One region of the Ruegeria sp. AL11 genome, then DNA from elsewhere that is predicted to be linked to it. Evidence: riboswitches for the same ligand, from Rfam matches in the RefSeq annotation. Region 1 holds a riboswitch; each other region holds the start of a gene.
What was found. Region 1 has a riboswitch for cobalamin ahead of ACR0IP_RS00315 (DUF1636 family protein). Riboswitches for the same ligand answer to the same signal wherever they lie in the genome.
Positions count from the first base shown of each region.

Region 2: another riboswitch for cobalamin. It lies ahead of ACR0IP_RS18400 (aromatic ring-hydroxylating oxygenase subunit alpha); the one in region 1 lies ahead of ACR0IP_RS00315 (DUF1636 family protein).
Region 3: another riboswitch for cobalamin. It lies ahead of ACR0IP_RS10495 (DUF4198 domain-containing protein); the one in region 1 lies ahead of ACR0IP_RS00315 (DUF1636 family protein).

Region 1 is NZ_JBQFXO010000001.1:62,925-70,559, forward strand. It holds gene cobN (cobaltochelatase subunit CobN) at 1-1,959, opposite strand, end outside; gene cobW (cobalamin biosynthesis protein CobW) at 1,965-3,020, opposite strand; gene ACR0IP_RS00315 (DUF1636 family protein) at 3,017-3,397, opposite strand; cobalamin riboswitch at 3,481-3,684, opposite strand; gene ACR0IP_RS00320 (NAD(P)-dependent oxidoreductase) at 3,711-4,781, shown strand; tRNA gene ACR0IP_RS00325 (tRNA-Cys) at 4,821-4,894, opposite strand; gene ACR0IP_RS00330 (protein-L-isoaspartate O-methyltransferase family protein) at 5,116-5,769, shown strand; gene ACR0IP_RS00335 (TolC family outer membrane protein) at 5,864-7,282, shown strand; gene ACR0IP_RS00340 (hypothetical protein) at 7,369-7,635, shown strand, end outside.
Region 2 is NZ_JBQFXO010000011.1:178,624-186,258, forward strand. It holds gene ACR0IP_RS18395 (FAD-binding oxidoreductase) at 1-871, opposite strand, end outside; gene ACR0IP_RS18400 (aromatic ring-hydroxylating oxygenase subunit alpha) at 877-2,100, opposite strand; cobalamin riboswitch at 2,212-2,415, opposite strand; gene ACR0IP_RS18405 (GNAT family N-acetyltransferase) at 2,535-3,056, opposite strand; gene ACR0IP_RS18410 (type I glutamate--ammonia ligase) at 3,171-4,481, opposite strand; gene ACR0IP_RS18415 (MurR/RpiR family transcriptional regulator) at 4,481-5,359, opposite strand; gene ACR0IP_RS18420 (N-formylglutamate amidohydrolase) at 5,428-6,201, shown strand; gene ACR0IP_RS18425 (cysteine hydrolase family protein) at 6,198-6,839, shown strand; gene ACR0IP_RS18430 (ABC transporter ATP-binding protein) at 6,832-7,542, shown strand; gene ACR0IP_RS18435 (ABC transporter substrate-binding protein) at 7,572-7,635, shown strand, end outside.
Region 3 is NZ_JBQFXO010000005.1:258,346-265,980, forward strand. It holds gene ACR0IP_RS10460 (LysR family transcriptional regulator) at 24-947, shown strand; gene irrA (iron response transcriptional regulator IrrA) at 916-1,341, opposite strand; gene fabA (bifunctional 3-hydroxydecanoyl-ACP dehydratase/trans-2-decenoyl-ACP isomerase) at 1,529-2,038, shown strand; gene fabB (beta-ketoacyl-ACP synthase I) at 2,086-3,315, shown strand; gene ACR0IP_RS10480 (enoyl-ACP reductase FabI) at 3,321-4,112, shown strand; gene ACR0IP_RS10485 (hypothetical protein) at 4,172-4,351, shown strand; gene ACR0IP_RS10490 (FKBP-type peptidyl-prolyl cis-trans isomerase) at 4,364-4,792, opposite strand; cobalamin riboswitch at 5,042-5,243, shown strand; gene ACR0IP_RS10495 (DUF4198 domain-containing protein) at 5,372-6,157, shown strand; gene cbiM (cobalt transporter CbiM) at 6,164-6,775, shown strand; gene ACR0IP_RS10505 (cobalt ABC transporter permease) at 6,772-7,350, shown strand; gene cbiQ (cobalt ECF transporter T component CbiQ) at 7,350-7,635, shown strand, end outside.

The sequences.
Region 1 (7,635 bases):
GGCGGTGCAGGTGGCCTGATCGAGACCCAGATCGCTTTCCAACCCGATGGCTTGTGCCTCGTCGCGGATATTTTCCTGCAGGCGGTCACGGCGTTTGGGATCAAGCCCGTCTGCGTTCGAGAACTCATCAAGCAGAGACTCCAGACGTACCATACGATCTGGGGTGCCGCTTTCCTTCATAGGGGGCGGGATATGGCCCAGCGTCACGGCCCCGATCCGACGCTTGGCTTGCGCGGCCTCGCCTGGGTCGTTGACGATGAAGGGGTAGATCACTGGCAAGTCGCGGATCAGCGCCTCGGGCCAGCAATTCGCCGACAGAGCAACGGACTTGCCCGGAAGCCATTCCAGAGTGCCATGCGCGCCGATATGGATCAAAGCGTCTGCGCCCAGCCCCTTGCGCAGCCACAGATAGAAGGCGACGTAGCTGTGACGCGGGGTGCGAGACAGGTCGTGATAGTCGTCATTGCGCAGCTCGGGTGTGCCGCGTTCGGGCTGTAGAGCAACGAGCGCGTTGCCTCGGCGCAGGGCGGTGAAGTGGAACGCGCCTTCAGTAAAAACCGGGTCGTCTTCGGGCTTGCCCCAAACGGTTTGGAGATCGGCCCGCAGTTGCTCAGGCAGGTCAGCTAGGGCTGCCTGATAATTTTCCAAAGACCATGAAATGCGCGCGTCCAGCAGGGTTTTCGCAATCGGCTCAGCCGGTGCGGTGCTGTAGCCCTCGGCCTGAAGATCGGCCAGCATCGCCTCGGCCGAGGCCAGCGCGTCGAGGCCCACCGCATGCGCCATTTGCCAGTCCTTGCCGGGATAGGTCGACAGCACCAGCGCGGGCACTTGATCTACCTTGGGCTTGTCATGCAGATTCAACCAGCCGGCGACGCGGTCGATAATCGCTTCGATCCGCTCTTGCTCAGCCCGGTGGGCAAAGCGGGAATATTCCAGATGCGGATCGCGCTTGCCAGGCTCCTTGAACGAGGCAATGCCCGCCGAAATACGCCCGTCCACTTCGGGCAGCACCACATGCATGGCGAGATCGGCGGGGGAGAGGCCGCGTTCCGCCTCGGCCCAAGCCTTGCGGCGGGACGTGGCGAGGGCCATCTGAAATACCGGCACGCCCGCCGCGTCCAAAGGGGATGTACCCGACGAGCCTTTGCCTGAGAAGGAGGTGGCGTTGATGATCGCCGAAGGCTTCAGAGCGACGATGTTGTCACGCAGCCATTCAGCGGCGGCAGGTGCTTTGAGCGAGGGCGCGAATAGGCCCACCGCCTCGAACCCGCGACCCCGTAAGCTGCGGATCACGGCGGCAACAGGGGCGGTATCTGCCGAGGTTAGATAGGCGCGATAGAACGTGACGACGATACGTTTTGCGTCGTCCGAAAAGGCAGTTTCAACCGGAATCACGCCGCGATCAGGACACCACGCGCCAGATTCGGGCAGGGTTTTAGCCCCCATAACCGGGCCGGCATAGAGCCCCGCCGCCAATGCCATCTGCGCCAAGGCGGCCTGCGCTGCGACTTCACCGCCGGTGTCGCAGAGATGTGCCAGACGCCGCAGGGTCGAGACGGGCAGGGTGGAATACTCATCCAGCCGCGTATCCTCACGCCCGTCGGCGGGCAGGACGGCCAGCGCGATCCCCTTGGCCTGCGCCAGCGACAGAACTTGCTGCAACCCGTAGGCCCAGTAAGGCACGCCACCAATCAGGCGGATCAGAATGCCCTTGGCGCCCTCAAGCGTCTGTTCCACGTATGTGTCGACGGACAGAGGGTGTTTCAGCGCCGTCAGATTGGCCAGTCGCAGGGTCGGCATCCGCCCCTCCGGCCCGCCACCACGGTGCCAGCCTGCCGCGAAAGCGCCAAGGTCGCTGTCCGAGAAGGACAGCACCACCAAATCCGCCGGGCTCTGGCCCAGATCGGTTGGGGTTTCTGTTTCTTCTAACCCGTGGCTTTCGCGGAAGACGACGTGCATTGGTCTTACTCAGCGGCCTCGGTGACACCAGCGAGGATATCGCGGATTTCTGCTTCTCTGATGTCGTCATGTTCGGCGATCACCACCATACGCGAGCGGCGGTCTTCACCGGGCTCCCATGGACGGTCATACTGGTGACGCACACGAGCACCCACGGCCTGAACCAGCAGGCGCATAGGCTTGCCTTGAACGGCGGCATAGCCTTTGACGCGCAGGATGTTCAGCTCATTGGCCAGACGCTCGATCTTGGCGACCAGATCGGCAGGATCGGACTGTTCCGGCAGATCAACGATGATGCTTTCGAAATCGTCATGCTCGTGATCGTGGTGACCGTCGTGATGCGATGGGCGGGCGTCCATGTCATCCTCAGCAGCTGCTTCCAGACCAAGAACAACGCGGACGTCCACGGCACCTTCGGCCACTTCGACAACGGGCATCGGGCGAGGGGCTTCGGCGGCGATGATCTCTTTCGCTTTTGCCACGCCTTCGGGACCGGCCAGATCAGGCTTGGTCAGCAGGATGATGTCGGCGCAGGAAATCTGATCCTCAAACACCTCGGATAGGGGCGTTTCGTGGTCGATCGAGTCATCGGCCAGACGCTGAGCGTCCACCGCTTCGACATTCGGCGCAAAGCGACCGGCGGCGACGGCCTCGGCATCGGCCAGCGCGATCACGCCATCAACGGTGATCTTGGAACGTATATCGGGCCAGTCGAACGCCTTCAGCAACGGCTTGGGCAGGGCGAGGCCAGAAGTTTCGATCAGGATGTGATCGGGGCGCGGCTCCAGCGCCATCAGGGCTTCGATAGTCGGGATGAAATCATCGGCCACGGTGCAGCAGATGCAACCGTTCGCTAGTTCCATGATGTTTTCCGCCGGACAATCCGGGATCGCGCAGGATTTCAGGATGTCGCCATCGACGCCAACATCTCCAAATTCGTTGACCACAACGGCCAGACGCTTGCCCTGCGGGTTCTGCATCAGGTGCTTAACCAGAGTCGTCTTGCCCGAGCCCAAGAAGCCAGTGATCACGGTGACGGGGAGTTTTTCCAAGTTGCTCATTTCAGGGCTCCAATCGGGGGAATGCGGGCTGCGCAGTTTTTGCGGAAATGTTCAGGGCGCTCACGCCATTTGACCAAGCCGTCCTCGGTCGCGAGGTACTTGGTGGCGCCGTCAACGATCACGTCGACATGCTCGGTTTCGTTCAAATGTTCATAGACGAAGGTCCAGCGATCCGGGCCGCCGCGCAGCACGATGGAACAGCCCTCGTTGCAGTTCGACAAGCATTCCACGGCTTTCAGGGTAATCCCTTCCGGCAGCTCCGCCTGTTCAAGCGCCTTGTGCAACAGGGTGCCGGGGCGTTGCGCATCGTCTTCAACGGGCAGCCCGCGTCGACAGGTGGTGCAAACCAGCAATTCGACCGGAGCGGTCTCGGTCATGTCTCTCATCCCCCCAAATCCTCATCGTGGGGGACGGGGTTTCATGCGGGTCCCTTGACCCGACACCGGAACACCCCGTCCGGTTTCATCTTCGGGCGCTGGCAGGTCTCCCGGCTTGCGGATGTCAGAGTTGTCCTCTGTCGGATGTCCCGCCTTCCCGGCTTTGCGCCAGTGGCTTGGGCACCCTCTCCGGTCACGGTCGCGGGGGCGGCTGCGCTTGGCGGAAAACCCGTTGACGCATTCCCTTTTCATCTGTTCTCACAGACACCAACACGAGGCTCATGCGGCACGCACCCGCAGCTTGTCAAGCGCGATGCAGCCCAGACCGCTGCGGCACGTTGAAAAGCGACCTGCCAGCGTCGCTAGGCGGCATGAACATGGCGCTGATGCATGGTCGCATGGCCTCAAATCGCAAACGGAGGCGAAATCCATGAAAGTAGGTTTTATCGGGCTTGGGAATGTGGGTGGCAAGCTGTCGGGGTCATTGCTGCGCAATGGAATCGATCTGACAGTTCATGACCTGAGTTCCGATCTGGTCGAGGCCTTTGTCGCGCAAGGCGCCAAAGCGGCTGAAAACCCAGCCCAGATGATGCGCGATTGCGATGCTGTGATCACCTGCCTACCGTCGCCTGCGGCCTCGGACGCGGTGATGCAAGAGATGCTGCCTGAGGTTGGCCCCGGTAAGATCTGGATGGAGATGTCCACCACCGACGAGGCTGAGGTCAAGCGGTTGGGGGCATTGGTTCTGGAGCGCGGAGGGGCCGCCGTCGATTGCCCTGTCTCGGGTGGCTGCCACCGTGCGGCGACCGGCAATATCTCGATCTTCGCTGGCTGCGATCGCGACACCTTCGAACGCATTCTGCCCTTCCTTACGACCATGGGGCGGCGCGTTCTGCACACCGGAGAGCTCGGCTCAGCCTCGGTTCTTAAGGTGCTGACCAACTATCTGGCCACAGCCAACCTGATCACTTGTGCTGAAGCGTTGGTCACCGCCAAGGCCGCCGGGATGGATTTGAACACCACCTATGAGGCCATCAAAATCTCGTCGGGGACATCGTTCGTGCACGAAACCGAAAGCCAGGTGATCCTGAACGGTTCGCGCGATATTTCGTTTACGATGGATTTGGTGAAAAAGGATATCGGCCTCTTTCAGGACGTCGCCGATCGCGCCGGTGTTCCGCTGGAAATCAATCCGGTGATGATCAAGATCTTTGAAGACGGCATCGCCCGGTTTGGCGAGCGTGAGCTGTCGCCAAACATCATCAAACGCCTGGAAGAGGCCACGGGCTTGGACATCCGCGCACCGGGTTTTCCTACGGAAATGCAGGACGATGAGCCGGAAGAACCAGGGTACGAGGTTGTGCCTCAGGGGCGTTCCTTCTGAAAACTGATTTCCAGAGATGTTATTTAGAGGAAGGGGATGTGGAGGCGAGTACCGGAATCGAACCGGTGTACACGGATTTGCAATCCGCTGCGTCACCACTCCGCCAACTCGCCTTTTCAAGTAAAATCAAATACTTGCCGTGGTGTGATGGGCGTTTTAGCAGCTTTCATCGGGGGCGTCCAGAGGATTGCCGTCGATTTTGGGCCGCAAATCAATATTTGTGGGCGGCCGGTCTAAACGGATCGTGAACCAGGCTTGCGGCATCTGGGCCGTTGTCGAGACAGGTCGAGTGTGGCACAAGCCATTTATCCAAGGGATTGAAAAGAGAGATCAGATGTCAGATTTCGCAGCCCGGCGCCGCACCATGGTTGATACGCAGGTACGACCCTCGGATGTGACCAAGTTTCCAATTATCGACGCGATGCTGTCCGTTCCGCGTGAAAGCTTTGTGCCAACTGCACAGCGCGAAGCGGCCTATGTCGAAGGGTTGATCGATCTGGGCAACAACCGCTGCATTCTTGAGCCGCGCACTCTAGCCAAGATGTTGGATGCGCTGAATATCTCCAATGAAGAAATGGTCCTCGATATCGCGTCGGCCTACGGGTATTCGACCGCAATCGCCGCTCGAATGGCGCAGCTGGTGGTAGGCGTCGAATCCGACGAACATCTTGCCTCTGAGGCGCAAAGCGTGCTGACGGAAGAAAACGTCGATAATGCCGTCATCCATGTAGGTCCTCTTGAAGAAGGGGCTGCCGAGCATGGCCCTTATGACGTGATTATGATACAAGGTGGTGTCGAACATGTGCCCGACGCGGTGCTGGACCAATTGAAGGATCAGGGCCGGATCGCATGTCTATTTGTGGACGGGCAACTGGGTACGGTTCGCATCGGTCGCAAGGCCGGTGGTGTGGTCAGTTGGCGGGATGCCTTCAACGCCAGTGCGCTGGTTTTGGACGGTTTTTCCCAAGAGTGTGCATTTTCGCTATAGTCCGCTGACTGTTGTTTCCACCACCTTGATTAGTTGAACATAAAGACGCAAACTGCCGGAGAGGCAGCGTAATTTCGATTTGAGAGGATTTGGTATGCGTGGAAAGACAGCGGGAAAGCTGGTCAAAGCGCTTGCAGTGACTGCGGCCATTGCCCTGAGTACTGTTCCCGGACGGGCCGTCTGGGCTGACAATCTGACAGATGCGTTCATCGGAGCGTATAACACCAGCGGTCTGCTGGAACAGAACCGAGCCCTGTTGCGGGCAGCGGATGAAGACGTAGCAATTGCACTTTCCGCGCTGCGCCCGATCATCAACTGGACGGTTCAGGTCAGTCAGGATTACACGAGAACAAGAACTGACTCCGTCAGAACAAGCACCGACCCGTCGCGATTCTTCTCGGGTCTGACGCTCAGCCAGCTTTTGTATGATGGCGGGGCATCGGTGCTGGGCAAGCAGTCCGCACAGGAAACGGTTCTGTCGACGCGCCAGTCGCTGATCGATATCGAGCAGCAAGTTCTTTTCCGGGCCGCAACCGCGTATCTGAGCGTCCTGCTGCAAGAAGAAACAGTTCAGATTCGGCAAAACAACGTCGATCTGTCGAGCGAGGAACTTCGGGCCTCGAATGACCGCTTCGAAGTGGGTGAAGTCACGCGTACCGACGTGGCTCTTTCTGAGGCGCAGCTGGCCAGTTCGCGCGCGGATCTTGCGGATGCCAAAGGGGATCTCAGCACTGCTCAGGCCGAATATGTGAATGCGGTCGGCAAACTGCCGGGGCGTACGGCTGGGCAGCCGGGGCTTCCGAATCTCCCACGCTCGCAATCCGAGGCAATCAGCCTCGCGCAGCGCAATCACCCGGCGATTCTATCGGCTCAGCACCAGGTGCGGGCGCTGGATTTGATCGTGCAGCAACAACGCGCCAACCTTGGGCCCAATGTCAGCCTGAACGCGGATGCGGGTGTGACGCAGCGATATGACAATGATGACTACATCAACGACGCCACGGTTTCGCTGAACTTCAACCAGCCGATCTATGCAGGCGGTCGTCTTGCAGCCAACGTGCGCCGGGCGATGGCAACCCGGGATTCGTCGCGGGCCAATCTGCTGAACGTGCAGAAGAACATCACGCAAGGCGTGACAGATGCCTTTGTTCGGTTCCAAACGGCAACGGCCAGCCTGACGGCCTCGACCGAGCGGGTCCGGGCCTCGCAAGTGGCCTTTGACGGGATTCGCGAAGAGGCGACGCTGGGCGCGCGAACCACGCTGGACGTGCTGACCGCTCAGCAGGATCTTCTGGATGCCCAATTGGCCGAGGTGGCCTCGCGCACGGAACGGTCCTTGGCGGCATACCAGCTGCTGCAGGCGCAAGGCCTTCTGACGGCTGAACGTCTGGGGCTTGCGGTGCAGATCTATGATCCGACGCTGTACTACAATCTGGTCAAAAAGGCTCCGGCGCAGGTCAGCAAGCAAAGCAAGGATCTAGATCGCGTTCTCAAAGCGTTGCGGCGGGACTGATCTATACTACTGGTTGTGACGCCCGACGTGTTTGGCTACACTTGGTCTCAAGAATAGAGCGGTAGAGAACAATGTCGGATAGCGTCATGACCTCAGGTATCGAGGATGTACTGTCGTCGGTAAAACGACTGGTGAGCGAAGACGGTCGCAAAGTGTCGGATACCGATACTGCGGCCGCTCCACGCAAGCCGGGCCGATTGGTCTTGACGGACGCGCTGCGCGTTGGTGACGCGCCAAAATCCGAACCCCTGAAACTGGAACCTAAATACAGTCCCGAGGATTCGGCAAAGCCGATGCTCCTGCGGGCCTGTGATATTGTTCAGCCGGGCGAAGCAGCCAATCACGATGGTGCT
Region 2 (7,635 bases), on a different contig from region 1:
TCTCGGCAACTTTGGTGGTGACACCCGAGGTCGCAAACACGATTTCGGCGGCGCTGTCATCGTCAGGAACGATATCATCCAGATCGGGCTGATCCGCTTCGGTCTCAACCGGAGCTCCAAAGCTTTCCTGATTATAGTTGTCCATGTCAAAGCCAAGACCCGACAGAGCTTCACGGACAGCCTGCATGAACGGTTCCGGACCGCAGCAATAGACCTCACGGTCCAAATAGTCGGGAGCCATGAGACCCAGCATCAGCTGGTTGAACTGACCCTGATAGCCGGTCCAAGGGCTGTAGCGATCCGCTTCCTCAACCACAAACTTCAGATCCAGACCCGGCGTCCGACTTGCCATCTGTTCCAACCGTTGGCGGAAGATGATCTCAGACGGACGTTTGGCGCAGTTGATGAAGACGACATCCAGATCGCGGCCTTCGTCCCACATGCAGGTCGTCATCGACATCATAGGAGTGATGCCCGACCCCGCCGAGATGAACAGATATTTGGGGGCGGCGCTTTCAGCATTGGTAAACAGACCCGCCGGGCCAATCGCCCGCATCCGCATACCTGGCTGCAGATTGTTCAGCATCCAGCGAGTGCCGATGCTGTCCGGTTGCGCCTTGGCCGTAATCGTGATGGACCGTGGACGCGATGGGGATGACGATATCGTATAGGTCCGATGCACAACGCCTCCCGGCTGCCCCGGCGCCGGAATCTCGAGCGTTAGGAACTGACCTGGATGGTAGGCAAACAAGGCTCCGGAAGGGGCGCGGAACGTAAAGCTGGCGGTGTTTGGCGTCTCGGGCACGACCGAGACGCATTCCAGCGTCTCGTCATCCTGCCAGACCGAGGCAACAGCGTTCAGATCTTTCATCTCCGTCACTCCGCCGCCATCGTGTCAGGTGCAAGGTGATGCGCCAAAGCGCTGCAATACCAATCGGTGAATTGCAGAACACCGGATTCCTGGATCCCAGAATACGGTCCCGGCACATAGGCCGGACTGTTGATGCCTATCTGGTTGTCTTCCACCACACGGCGATCTTCGTCATTGGTGGCCATCCAGACCTCGGTCAGACGCTTGACGTCATAGTCGACCCCTTCGACCGCATCCTTGTTGACCAGCCATTTCGTGGTGACTTCGGTCTCGGTCGGGCTGACCGGCGTGATCCGGAAAACAATCGAATGATCGGCCAGGAAGTGGTTCCACGTGCTGGGATAGTGGAACTTCAACAACGTCCCCGCATCTGCAAAGGGCGAACGGCCAAGAAAGCGACGCACCGCGGATTTACCGTCCAGAGTGTAGCTTTCCGCCCCTTCCTTCAGCGGCATGCGCGCCAGGCGGTATTGCCCGTCATCATGCAGATAGAACTGCGACGGCATTCCCGCAGCCTCGCAACGGTCGAAGTGAGTTTGCATGAAGGCCGGGGTTTCCCCCCCTTCGATACCGGTTACCGAGGGATCATCAGGGAAGGTCCGGCACAGCGAAGGGTGATTGCCACCGCAGTGATAGCACTCACGGTTGTTTTCCCAAACCAACTTCCAGTTACCCTTTTCGATGATCGTGCTTTCAAAGGCGACCTTGGCGTTGCTTAGATCATGCGGCTCCAGATAGGGCCGTGCTCTATTCGCGAAAGTGTCGAAATCGGGCGCTTCATCCGCAAGACAGATATAGATCAGCCCGGCCAGTTCACGGCAGTGAACGGTTTTCAGCCCGTGTTGTTTGGGGTCGAAATCAGGCCCCATATCACGCGCCCACAGCAATGAGCCGTCAAGCTCATAGGTCCACTGGTGATAGGGGCAGACCAGTTTGGGCGAGTTCCCCTTGGCCGCTTTGCAGATGATTGACCCGCGATGGCGGCAGGTATTGTGGAAGGCCCGGATCTGGTTGTCCGCGCCGCGCACAATGATCACGCGGTATGCGCCTACAGTGTAGGTCACATAGTCGCCTGTTTTCACCAGTTCACATGCCGGAATGGCAAATAGCCAGTTGCGGTAGTGGATGGCCTCAAGATCCGCCTGAAAGACATCTGGATCGGTATAGAACGCCTGTTCAAGGGCATAGGCCGGGTTTCGACGCACCAACAGGCTTTGAACGTTGCTCACTTCTGGCTCTCCTGCCGCGCCCGCGGCTCAGCTTGGGCAGATGACATAAGAGGCCAGTCCGGAGCCGTGCGAGGATCACGTCCGAAACTTGTGCCCCCACCGCCACCCGCGGTTTGACATATATGCAAGGCTGGTTTCCGGACTTGAAAGGGGCTTGCGCCCGGTCTCGACACCTTCCCGGGATCCTCGTCCCAGTGGTCACCTGTCGAACCTGACCTTTCTTACCGTTGCGGGGGCAGCGCCGGAATTGCACCGGCTTCCCAATTCTCTGCCGCCTGAGAATCAGACAGCAGCACCTCACATGCGCAACCTACTCGGGGATGGATTCGTGGCTGAAAGCCTTGCGACATTTCCAGAAACAAAACAGACATGCCCAGCAGAAATGGAAACCTGAAACAAGTCCGTGGTTTGAGGCAAGGACAAGAAAACCGAATTCACCCGTGTTGCGATGTGTCCCACAAATGCGCGTGCATAAAGGGCGCAATCGCAAGTGTCTTGCCCCCCAGCTTTTCAACCGATCCTGCAGTGAGCTCAAGCGTCATCCATGCCTCGGGGATCGTCAGAAGGTCCGGATATGGCGTCTCTTTGTCGGTCGGAACAAACCCGAATAAGGGGTAGAATGTCGGCACGCCCAACACGAAGACAGCGTCTGTTCCAATGAACCTCAAGTGCTTGATGCTGGTCTCCATCATCTCTCTGCCAACACCGCGGCCTTGATGCTCGGGCGAGACACCGCAGGGTGCCAGAAGATAGCATCTTACGTCTGGGTGATCCTGGAAAACTAACGGGGTGAACATGACATTGCCCGCGATCTGCCCGTCACGCCTTACGCTGATTGAAATCGTTTCCGGATGCTCAAGGAGATCTTCGGCGAGTTGAGCGATTTCGTCACCTTCTGCTTCGCCAAAAGCCAGCCTATGCAAATTCAAGATGGCATCGGTTTCTGAACGGTTCATGATCCATCCCTATCCTGAGCTAAACAGCCTGCACCGCGTCATGCTGCGCGAGATTATCCGACCGACGCCCCAGAGGTTGCATTCCACGAGCTTCCGCAAGACCAGCCGCTCAGGTCAATATGTTTCTTCGTACAATCGGCAGCGTGCGTCTGTGTCCAGATGTGCGGTTGTCGCGATCTCGGATTGTTTGTGGGCTTGGTACAGCTCGGCAAAGCCCTCGGGGAACCAGCCGGTCACGACCGAGTTGTTTACGAACCGGTCGAGCGCATCTTCCAAAGTCTGAGGCAAGCGCACCAGCCCTCTTTGGGTAAGTTCTGCGACGTCCAAAAGCGAAAGATCCTCTTCGGTTGGAACGGGAGCGGGTAGCCCTTCATTGATCCCCTGCGTCCCGGCCATGACAACCGCAGCAAGCGCCAGATGAGGCGAAGCTGCAGCATCCGCCGCACGGTATTCGATGTTGAACTGCCCCGCGATTGAGGCTGGGTCTTTTGCGGTCACCGGACAAATCCGCAAGGAAGCCTCGCGGTCGCGGAAACCCAGATTATTGAAAGCCGCAGACCAACGATGCGGTGTCAGGCGTTCATAGGAGATCACCGAAGGCGCTGTCAGAGCCAGGATCGCATCCAGATATTTCAGAACTCCGGCGGCGAAAGCGCTCGTCAGGTCCGACATGCCGCAGGGCCCGTCTTCGGCGTAGGTCAGCGGCGCGCCACTATCGTCCACAAAGCTCATATGGAAATGAACCCCATTCCCAACGCTCGCGACATCGCGAATAGGGGTATAGGTAGCCCGTTCGCCATAAGCCTGTGCAGTCGCATAGGTCAGTTCGCGTACCATGATGGCCGCGTCCGCCGCGCGAACACCCAGCTCGGGGCCTATGACGACCTCATATTGGTTTGGCCCATATTCCTTCATGATCGAATCCGGCTTGAGACCGACCTGAGAAATCGCATTGATCAAGGTCTCGCACAGATCCCGCTGCAGGCCAAAGCCGCGGTGACCATAGGCTTCGTTGGCCTGGCTTGGCGGATCTTTCAGCTGGAACTCATGCTCGAACGCGGCCAGCAAATTTGCTCCTGAGACCTTGTGCAGCCGCTCCAGCGCCGCCCTTAACAAACTGCGCGTGCAGAAGTCCCAAGGGTCTCCGTCCAGAGTGACGATATCGCCCATAAGAAAGTGCAGGCCGGAGTCTTCGCCGAACTCGACCTTTGCCTCGGCCGTGGCGTCCGGGATCAGAAGAAGATCGCCCAGCGCGCCAAACGGGCTTTCGGCAATTCCGTCAAAGCAGTTGATCTGGACATTCGTAGGTGTCCACCCGACGCCGCGCTGCAACCGCTTGTTCAGTTGATCCGTCGGAAACGCCTTGCCCCGCAATTTACCGGCAAGGTCAGAGGTGGCGACGAACATCAGGGGGGTTTTGGGCATCATGGGTTGGGGTCCTGGTTGTGGGATCGCATGGCATCCCAGGCTTCGATGCGGGACTTCGTCTGGTCCCAGTTGTCTTCGGCAATACGCGTCACCAGCGCCTCGGTGACAGCAAGGGCCGCTGTGTACGTATCCCAGAGCGTGCCGCTTTCGATCGGAACTGGCAAGATTTCTGCCGCATGGCGGGATATGGGAGACAACCATTTGTCTGTCATGAGAACAACGCGAACCCCTCGGTCCCGCGCGGCAGTCGCGGCCAATCGCGCCAGCGCAGGTTGGTAGCGACGAAAATCGACCAGAAACAGGATATCCGCAGGTTTCATCCGCAGCAGGTATTCCGGCCAGACCTCATTGTTGGCTGGAAGATGATACACACCGCTGCGGGTTTGGCGCAGGTGAAAAGACAGGTGCTGCGCGATGGTATCACTGATCCGACCGCCCAAAATATAGACATCGCTTTTTGGCTGGCTCAGTACCGAGCATATGCGCTGAAACTGCGCCTCGGTGATACCTTCTGCCGACAGCGCCATCTGAGACGAGGCGCGCGCGATGAAATCACGTAAGAACCCTCCATCAACACTGCGCCCTTCGCCGTGCAGATCGGTGGGCGAGCGTTGGCCTTCTTTCAATTCCGACAAGAGAGCACGTTGGAATTCCTGATAGCCGCCCAGTCCGATCTTGGTGACAAACCGAGAGATCGACGGGGCCGATACCTCGGCCCGGCGCGCGAGTTCCTGAATCGTGACCAGACCCGCATAGGGGTAGTCGCTGAGCAAGGCAGCGGCCAGCTTGCGCTCGCTCGCGGTCATGTTTTCCGCCTTCGCTTCAATTCTCTGCCTAACCAGCAAGCGGCACCTCCTGATCTGAATGGATCGCATGGAATAAAAATTTCAGTCAATCTATTTTTCATTGACTCTGAAAAAACTTGTTCTCTAACTTGGACCACATGAACACTTCAGCCGCGACCCAAGAACTGCTGGTCGCCGGGGATCCCGCCCCGGTGGAATGGGTGAACCCTGACAGTGATGCGAAGATCGCGCTGCTCTGCGAACACGCCGGGCGCGCGATCCCGAAAAAGCTGGGCAATCTTGGCGTCTCGGAAGAGGTGCAGGCCAGCCATCGCGGTTGGGATATAGGGGCCGAGGCTGTGGCCCGGCAATTGGCTGACCGGCTACGGGCCCCTTTGATCTTGCAGCGCTATTCCCGGCTTGTGATTGATTGCAACCGCCCAATCGAAGCCCCGGATTCAATTCCACCAAACAGCTTTGGAGAGCAGATCCCAGCCAATCTGAACTTGACCGTTGAGGATCGCAAGGCGCGTCAGCGTGAGATCATGGCCCCTCTGAACGCAGCCATTGAACATATGCTGGACCGGGCACCGCGCGTGCTTGCGGTGTCGATCCATTCCTTCGCCGCACAGGTCGATGGTGAGGCGCGGCCTTGGCACGCCGGGTTTCTGACCCGCGTTGACCCGACCACGGGGCAGGCCGCGATCGACCATATCTCGGCCCTACGTCCCGATCTGCACATGACGTTGAACCAGCCCTATCAGATCGACAGTGAAAGCGACTGGTTCATACCGCATTTCGCCGAACCGCGCGGACTGGCACATTCGCTGGTCGAGATCCGCAATGACCTGATCCGCGATACAAAAGGCGTCGAAGATTGGGCGCAGCTTCTCGCCGAAGCCTTTACCCGGATATTGGAGACCAAGACGTGAGTTTGACCCGAAATGTTCCACTTATCCCATCGCAATCCGCGCTGTTGTTCATTGACGTGCAGAACTATTCGGCACACCGGGAAGGAGCCGAATTCAAAGAATTGCCTGAGGCCGAATTCAATGAGGAATACGGCTGGTTTTTCGATCAGCTGGACAACCGCGTGATCCCGAACATGCAGGCCATACAGGCCGCCTGCCGCACTGCCGGCGTCGAGGTCATGTACACCAATATCGAAAGCCTGACGCTCGACGGGCGGGACCGGTCACTGGACTACAAGATAACGGGTTTTCATGTTCCCAAGGGCAGCTGGGACGGAAAGGTCATTGACCAGATCGCGCCCCAAGGCGATGAGATCGTGCTGCCGAAGACGTCCTCTTCGGTGTTTGTGTCCACGCATGTTGACTACATCCTGCGCAACCTTGGCGTTCGCCAAGTTGTTTTGTCCGGTCTTTTGACGGATCAATGCGTCGAAAGCGCCATCCGTGACGCGTGTGATCTGGGCTACCTTGTCACTCAGGTCGAAGATGCCTGCCTGACTCATACGCAGGACCGGCACGACAATTCTCTGCGCGCGATCAAAGGCTATTGCCGACAGGTCACCACAAAAGAACTGGTCGAGGAATTGGCCGGTGCTTGATCTGAACGGCATCACCAAGACCTTTGGCGGGGTCCACGCCGTCGAGGATGTGACCATGTCCGTCGAACCGGGCGAAGTGCGCGGTCTGATCGGCCCCAATGGCGCAGGCAAGACGACGCTGGTCAACCTGATCTCTGGGCTGTTAACCCACTCGGCGGGCAGCTTGTCGCTGGATGGCGAGCCGCTGGATAACTTGCGCGCCCACGAACGCGCGGCGCGCGGTGTGGCCCGGACGTTTCAGAACCTGCGGGTCTTTCCAAGCCTCAGCGTCGCGCAGAACATCGACGTCGCCCGCTATTCCGGCCGCGGCGCCGAAATCGTCGACGCCGCGATCCCCGAGTTCGGCCTGTCGGACAAGCTCAACCACAATGCCGGGTCGTTGGCATATGGGCAGCTTCGGCGGCTGGAGATCGTTCGCGCGCTGGCCCTGAACCCGCGTATCCTGATGCTGGACGAACCCGCCGCGGGGATGAACGAACAGGAAACGGACGCTCTGGGCCGGTCACTGACATGGGTGCGGACACATTCGGACTGCGCGATTTTGGTGATCGACCACGATCTTAAATTCATCATGTCGCTCTGCGACAAGATCACTGTTTTGAACATGGGTGCCATCATTGCCCAAGGCGCACCCGAAGAAATAACCAAGAACCAAGAGGTTATCGACGCTTATCTTGGCGAAACCGATGAACGTGCCGCGTGACGCAGGCGGCTTTCAACAGGAGAACAAGTATGAAGAAGTTGACCCTTACGACTCTGACCGCCATGAGCCTCGCCCTACCCGCGGTCGCTGAAG
Region 3 (7,635 bases), on a different contig from region 1:
CTTTCGAAGTAATAATTAACGTGATGTTATATATTTCACTGCGCCAATACGAATATGTCTGCGCCATCGGCCGCCATGGCAGCTTGTCTGCCGCAGCCCATGGGCTGAACGTATCGCAACCCGCTCTATCGACGGCCCTGACGCGGGTTGAGTCGCTTCTGGGATATCCGCTGTTCATGCGTCGACGCGGGGCGGCGATGACCACAACCCCTCAGGGGCGCCTTTTCATCGAACAGGCGGAAAAACTGTTGCACTCTGCCGCGCAGATCGAAAATCCGACAGACGCACCGCACGGGTCTTCACACCTGCGGTTGGGCTGCTTCATTGACTTGGCACCGTTTCATCTGGCCTCTGCCTTGCATAGTCTGCATACAGCCCTGCCCGATGTGACCATCTCGTATCAGGTGGACAGTTTCGAGGGCTTGCTGGACGGTCTGATCAACGGCCAGACGGATATCGCGATCACGTATGACCTTGGCATGGATGCAGGGTTTACTCGGCAAGAGCTGTTCGACAGTGTCCCGCACGCCTTGCTCCCACCTGATCACCCGCTTGCTTCTGCCCACAGTGTCAATTTGGTCGATCTGGAACTGGAACCCCTGATCCTGTCTAAGGAGGGGCTGTCGGCGCAGCACGTCCTGAACCTGTTTCGGCGTAAAGGCCTGAACCCAACAGTCGCCCACAGGGCAGCAACGCTTGAGATTCAGCGCAGCCTCGCAGCCCATGGGGAAGGAATCGCAATCAGCTACGCCAGCCCAAACAATTCGACGAGCTATGACAATAGAACGCTTGTGCGCCTGACGATCCTAGACAACGGCGCTGCTGAGCCTGTCGTCTTGGCCCGCCACGGAACCGGCCCCGTCGAAGCCACATTGGCCTCAGCGGAACGTATCCTGTTTGATGCGCTGTCCGAAACTAGACCTGAGGTTTCTTGCGAAGACGGATAACCACGTCGACCGAGGCGATCTCGACCCCTTCCGGCGCCTGCGGGAGGCGCTGGATCACCAACTCTTCGGACGGAGCGTCGCTCAGCCGGCTTTCGTCTTCCCAATAGAAATGCGGGTGATCATGGGTGTTGGTGTCAAAATAGCTTTTCGACCCATCCACCGTGATCTCTTGCAGCACGCCCGCATCGCAGAACGCGCGCAGCGTATTGTAGACGGTCGCAAGCGAAACAGCATCGCCCTTGGTCTTGGCGGAGTCAAACAGGCTTTCCGCTGTTACATGCCGGTGACGACCATCGCCCACAAGCAACTCGGCCAGCGCAACACGCTGTCGCGTCGGGCGCAATCCGGCGCTCTCCAACCAGTCTGTAGCTATCTTACGGCTCTGAGGTGTCATGAATCCGATACCCATTTTTGCTGCTTATATATATAGGGGCGCAGGGATGCCAATTTCAAATGAAATTCATTCGCAAAGATCACCGGGTCGCAACATCATCCGGCCACTGCTCTTGCAGGACCTTGCATACGGGTGCTAGGTGAGGCCAAATGTAATTAACGGACCCAAGGCAGAAGAGGCGGCAAGAATGGCCCAATTCCCAAGCAGTTTTGACAAAGAGGATCTGCTGAAATGCGCGCGAGGCGAACTTTTTGGCCCCGGCAATGCGCAGTTGCCTGCCCCTCCGATGCTGATGATGGACCGGATCACCGATGTTTCTGGTGACGGAGGCGCGCATGGCAAAGGCCATGTTGTCGCGGAATTCGACATCACGCCTGATCTTTGGTTCTTTGACTGCCACTTCCCCGGAAACCCGATCATGCCGGGCTGCTTGGGTCTGGATGGCCTGTGGCAGCTGACGGGCTTCAACCTGGGCTGGCGCGGCTGGCAGGGGCGCGGCTACGCCCTGGGCGTGGGCGAAGTCAAACTGACCGGCATGGTCCGCCCGGACCGTAAGATGCTGACCTATTATGTTGATTTTACCAAAGCCGTACAAACACGCCGTCTGACCATGGGGGTCGCGGATGGCCGTGTCGAAGCGGATGGTGAAGTAATTTACCAAGTCAAAGATATGAAGGTTGCACTGTCCGAAAGCTGACACCAGCGGACATTACGCCAACAGGAACGGAACACAGGAGAACGCATATGCGTCGCGTCGTCGTCACCGGTTTGGGGATCGTCTCCTCGATCGGGAACAATGCCGAAGAGGTTCTCGCCTCGCTCAAAGCAGGTAAATCCGGCATCGAGGCCAATGAGCAGATGGTCGAACATGGCTTTCGCAGCCAGATCGCCGGGTCGCTCAAGATCGACGTGTCCGAACACGTTGATAAACGCACCCTGCGTTTCATGGGACCGGGCGCGGCCTACGCACACATCGCGATGGCACAGGCGATTGCCGATTCCGGGCTGACCGAGGAACAGGTCGTCAATCCGCGCACCGGACTGGTTGCCGGGTCCGGCGGACCGTCCACCAGCGCGATGCTGACCGCGCATCAGACGGTACTGAAGAACGGCGCTACCAAGCGGATCGGGCCTTTTGCCGTGCCGAAATGCATGTGTTCCACGATTTCCGCGAACCTTGCCACCGCCTATAAGATCAAGGGTATCAACTACTCGATCACGTCGGCGTGCTCGACCTCGCTGCATTGCATCGGCAACGCGGCGGAACAGATCATGCTGGGCAAGCAGGACGTGATGTTCGCAGGCGGCGGCGAGGAGCTGGACTGGACCCTGTCCTGCCTGTTCGACGCGATGGGTGCGATGTCGTCGAAGTACAACGACACTCCGAAGAAAGCATCGCGCGCGTTCGATCAGGACCGCGACGGCTTCGTGATTTCGGGTGGCGGAGGCATCGTGGTGCTTGAGGATCTGGACCATGCGCTGGCGCGCGGTGCCAAGATCTACGCCGAGGTGACCGGCTATGCTGCGACTTCGGACGGTCATGACATGGTGGCCCCGTCCGGCGAAGGCGGTGAGCGCGCGATGCGTCTGGCTCTGTCGACCCTGCCCGAAGGCCGCAAGGTTGGTTACATCAACGCGCATGGCACTTCGACCCCGGTCGGAGATGTGGGCGAAGTTGAAGCCGTGCGTCGTATCTTCGGCGAAGGTCAGGTGCCTCCGATCTCGTCCACCAAGTCGATGACCGGGCACGCACAGGGCGCGGCTGGCGCGCTTGAGGCGATCTTCTGCCTGCTCATGCTGGACAATGATTTCATAACGCCGTCGATCAATGTCGACACACTAGCCGAAGGCATCCAGCCCGGTGAAATTGCAACTCAAGTGGTTGAAAATGCAGGTTTGGATTCGGTCATGACCAACAGCTTCGGCTTTGGCGGCACGAACGGATCCATGATCCTGTCAAAGTATAACGGGTGAACGAGATGTCGGAAGTTCTAAAAGGGAAACGCGGCCTGATCATGGGTGTCGCCAATGACCGGTCGATTGCCTGGGGTATCTCGAAAGCGATGCATGAAGCAGGGGCTGAGCTGGCTTTCACCTATCAGGGCGACGCGTTCGGGAAGCGTCTGCAGCCATTGGCCGAAAGCCTCGGCAGCGACTTCATGGTGGATGCGGATGTCACCGATGACGCCTCGCTGGACCGCGCCTTTGGCGAGTTGGGCGAACGCTGGCCAACCATCGACTTTGTCGTTCACGCGATTGCCTATTCGGACAAGAACGAGCTGACAGGCCGGTTTCTGAACACCACAAGGGCCAATTTCAAGCACTCGATGGATGTGTCGGCCTACTCTTTCATCGAGGTCGCCCGTCGCGCCTATCCGCTGATGAAGGACAATGGTGGCTCGCTGCTGACGCTGACCTACCAAGGCTCGAATCGTGTAGTTCCGAATTACAACGTCATGGGCGTTGCCAAAGCCGCGCTGGAATCGGCGACACGGTATCTGGCCAACGACCTCGGCCCCGAAGGCATCCGTGTGAACGCGATTTCGCCCGGCCCGATGAAGACCCTGGCCGGGGCGGCAATCGGCGGTGCGCGCAAGACCTACAAGTTCTGCGACCAAAATGCACCCATGCGCTCGAACGCTACGCTGGAGGCCGTTGGCGGCACGGCGGTTTACCTGACCTCAGACGCGGGGGCTTGCACCTCGGGCGAGATCATCAGGGTGGATGGCGGTTTCCACGTGCTTGGAATGCCACAGCCGGATTTCATGTGACCATATCTTTCCCAGACGCCGCCAAGATTTGACCATCTTTCGGCGTCAGGGATATGGGCATGAGCAAAACCGACCAGATCCTTGCCAGCAATACGCGTGGCACCCAGACCAGACGGAAAACGGGGTTCCTAAGCCCCCGCGCCCGTGTTCTGCTTTTGACGCTGACCACATTGCTGGTGTTGTTCGTGTTCTTCACGCAACCGCAGGTCCGTGCAGCGCTTGACGGGCTTTGGGGCTAAGACCTCAAGCCTTCAGTTCACCGAGACAACCTCAATATCGAAGATCAGGTCCTGCCCGGCCAGCGGGTGATTGGCGTCCAGCGTCACCGTGGCCTCGTTCGCCTCGACAACCGTTACCGGCAGCGCCTGACCATCGGGGGTCTGCATCTGCAACTGGGTTCCAGGCTCTAGCGGGATGTCGTCCGGAATACCTTCACGCGGAATGTCCTGCCGCATCGCCGGGTTGATCGGACCATAGGCGTCGACACAGGCAATCTCGACCCGCTTCTTGTCGCCAACCGCCAATCCTGGCATCGCGCTGTCCAGGCCGGGTATGATCTGGCCCGAACCGACAACAAACTCTAACGGATCGCGCCCGTCTGAGCTGTCAAAGACAGTCTCGTCCAACAGCGTGCCGGTATAGTGGATGCGAACTGTGTCGCCTTGCTTGATCTCAGACATTGGGCCTCCGGGGCGTGTGGGGAATAGGGCGCCGAACACAAGCGCGCTACGCCGGAGTCTGACTCAGCGCAGGATGCATGCATCTGATTCTGATGTCCAGATTGCGGTGAAGGCGTGCGCGTCCTTTTGTCGTCGCTTACACGCGCGCCTTCAATACCAAGCGTGCAGAACAGGAACATCCGATCCTATCGACAAGATGTTATCGCTGCAGTCTTAAATAGAGATTGACCGGTGATGGGAATCTCTGCCATCAGCGTCCTCATGTCCGGTTCCGGGTTCGCCCGGAGAAAAGGGAATGCGGTGCGGGGAATTCTGATCCACCCAATGCCGCAACTGCCCCCGCAACTGTAGGCGGTGAGCAGGGCTGACACGCCACTGGGTTCCACCCGGGAAGGCCAGCCCCATGCTTTGACCCGCAAGTCAGGAGACCTGCCGGATATGCACCCTCGGAAGGGGTGTGTCACCGATGCTGGGGTGTGCATTGGGCCGATGCCCTTATTTTGGGTACATGGCTCCGTTCGTCCCGATATCAAGCAAGAAACGTGCCGGGGTTGGCACGAAGGACGAAGGAAAGACCTTGTGAAGAAACTATTTTGCACAGCTGCGGCTGCGCTGGCGATTCCAGCGATGGCGCAGGCGCATTTTCTGCTGGAATACACCACCGACACGCTGATCGAGGCGCCGGGCGACGTGCCGGTCAAGCTGATCTTCTGGCACCCGTTTGAAAACGGCCATGTCATGGATCTGGACAAGCCGCAGGAATTCTATGTGATCCACAATGGCGAAAAGACCGACCTGCTGGACACGCTGGAGCCCATCCGGTTTTCGAGCCCCGAAAACGAAGGCGCGGCCTTCCAGGGATCTGTTCCGGTCAAACGTTCGGGCGACTACGTAGTGGTCACCGTGCCTGAGCCCTATTACGAAGAGGCCGAGGATATCTATATCCAGCAGATCACCAAGGCGTTCCTGAACCGCAACGAACTGCCGACCGACTGGATGAACCCCGCAGGTCTGGCGACCGAGATCGTGCCGCTGAACAAGCCCTACAACGTCATCGCAGGTTCGACCTTCACCGGTCAGGTTCTGGCGAATGGCGAACCGGTTGCCGGCGCTGAGATTGAGATCGAGTACATGGCCGCCAAGCCCAGCTTCGACAGCCAAGCCTCGTCCGAGCCTACCGTTTCGCCGATGCCCGGTGGCGCTGTTGTCGCTATTTCCGACGCCAACGGCTATTTCTCCTTCGGTGTCCCGAAAGCTGGCTACTGGGGCTTTGCCGCCCTCGGCGCTGGTCCGGAAACCGAACATGAAGGCAAAGAGCTGAGCCAGGACGCGGTGATCTGGATCCGCGCCTGGGACATGGAGTAACCCCAGATGCACATCGTCGACGGAGCCCTGTCCAACCCGGTCGTCATCGGCGGCGCTATTGCCGCCGCTGGTGGGGTTGCCATGGGCCTCAGGTCGCTGGATCTGGACCGCATCCCCACAGCTGGGGTGCTAGCGGCCAGTTTCTTCGTGGCTTCTCTGATCCACGTGCCGATTGGGCCGTCGTCGGTGCATCTGATCCTCAACGGTCTGGCCGGGCTTCTGCTCGGCTGGGCCGCCTTCCCGGCCCTGTTTGTGGGTCTGCTGCTACAGGCAGTCTTTTTCGGCTTCGGCGGGCTGACGGTGCTGGGGATCAACACGCTCAACATCGCTTTTCCGGCCGTACTAGCGGGGCTGCTGTTTCGACCTCTGATCGGACGCGGTTCGCCTGTTCATGGCGCAATTTGGGGCGGCATTGGCGGCGCCTTTGCCATTGCAGCCACCACTGTCATGGTGGGTATCTCACTGGCCTTGTCAGGGGACGAATTCCTCCCCGCCGCCAAACTGGTCTTCTTTGCCCATGTCCCCGTGATGGTCATCGAGGCCGTCCTGACAGGATTTGCCATCCTTCTGGCGCGAAAGGTCAAACCTGAACTGTTCCTGACCAGGCCCGCCACATGAGACAGCTTGCCCTCATCCTGGCGCTGTGCGCGGCCCCTCTGCCCGCGCTGGCCCACAAGGTGATTGCCGGGGTCTTTGCGTCCGGTGACGCGATCGAAGGGGAAATCGGCTTCTCCAACGGTACCATGGCGACCGATACCGAGGTCGTCGTGACCGATCCAAACGGGGTCGAGCTGGGTCGAGCCACGACCGACGCCGACGGGTTCTTCATCTACACACCCACCGCACCCGTTGCCCATACCTTCTTTGCCGACCTTGGCGCCGGTCACGTGGCCGAGGTCACCATGCCCGCCGAGGACGTCGCCAAGATCATGGGCGTCGCCGTCCAGAACACGCCCGCAGCGTCGCCCACGCTTACGGCAGCCTCGGAGGGCCTCACAGTCGCCTCTCTCAGCGATGAGGAGCGTCAGGCCATCGCGGCCGCCGTGCGTGACGAAATACGCCCTCTGCGTCGGGAAATCGCCGCCTATCGCGAACACAACGACCTCCAGACCATTCTGGGCGGCATCGGATACATCTTTGGCCTGTTCGGGCTGGGTTTCTACCTCGCGGCGCGGAGGAAACTGGCAAGCTGATGGCACACGTATTGGGACCACAGGAACGGACGCTGGCCGAGGCTGGCACGATCGGTCAACGAGGGTTGATCACCGCGCTTGATCCGCGTGTGCGCATCGTCATGTCCGTTTTGTTTGCGGTCGTTGTGGTCTCCCTATCGTCCCTGCCCGCCCTTGCAGCGGCGCTGATGATCGCGCTGTCTCTGCTGGTGCTGTCCCGACTGCCTTGGCGCAAGACGCTCAAGCGGATGGCGATGATGGACAGTTTCATCATCTTTATGCTTGTCCTGTTGCCCTTCACCATGC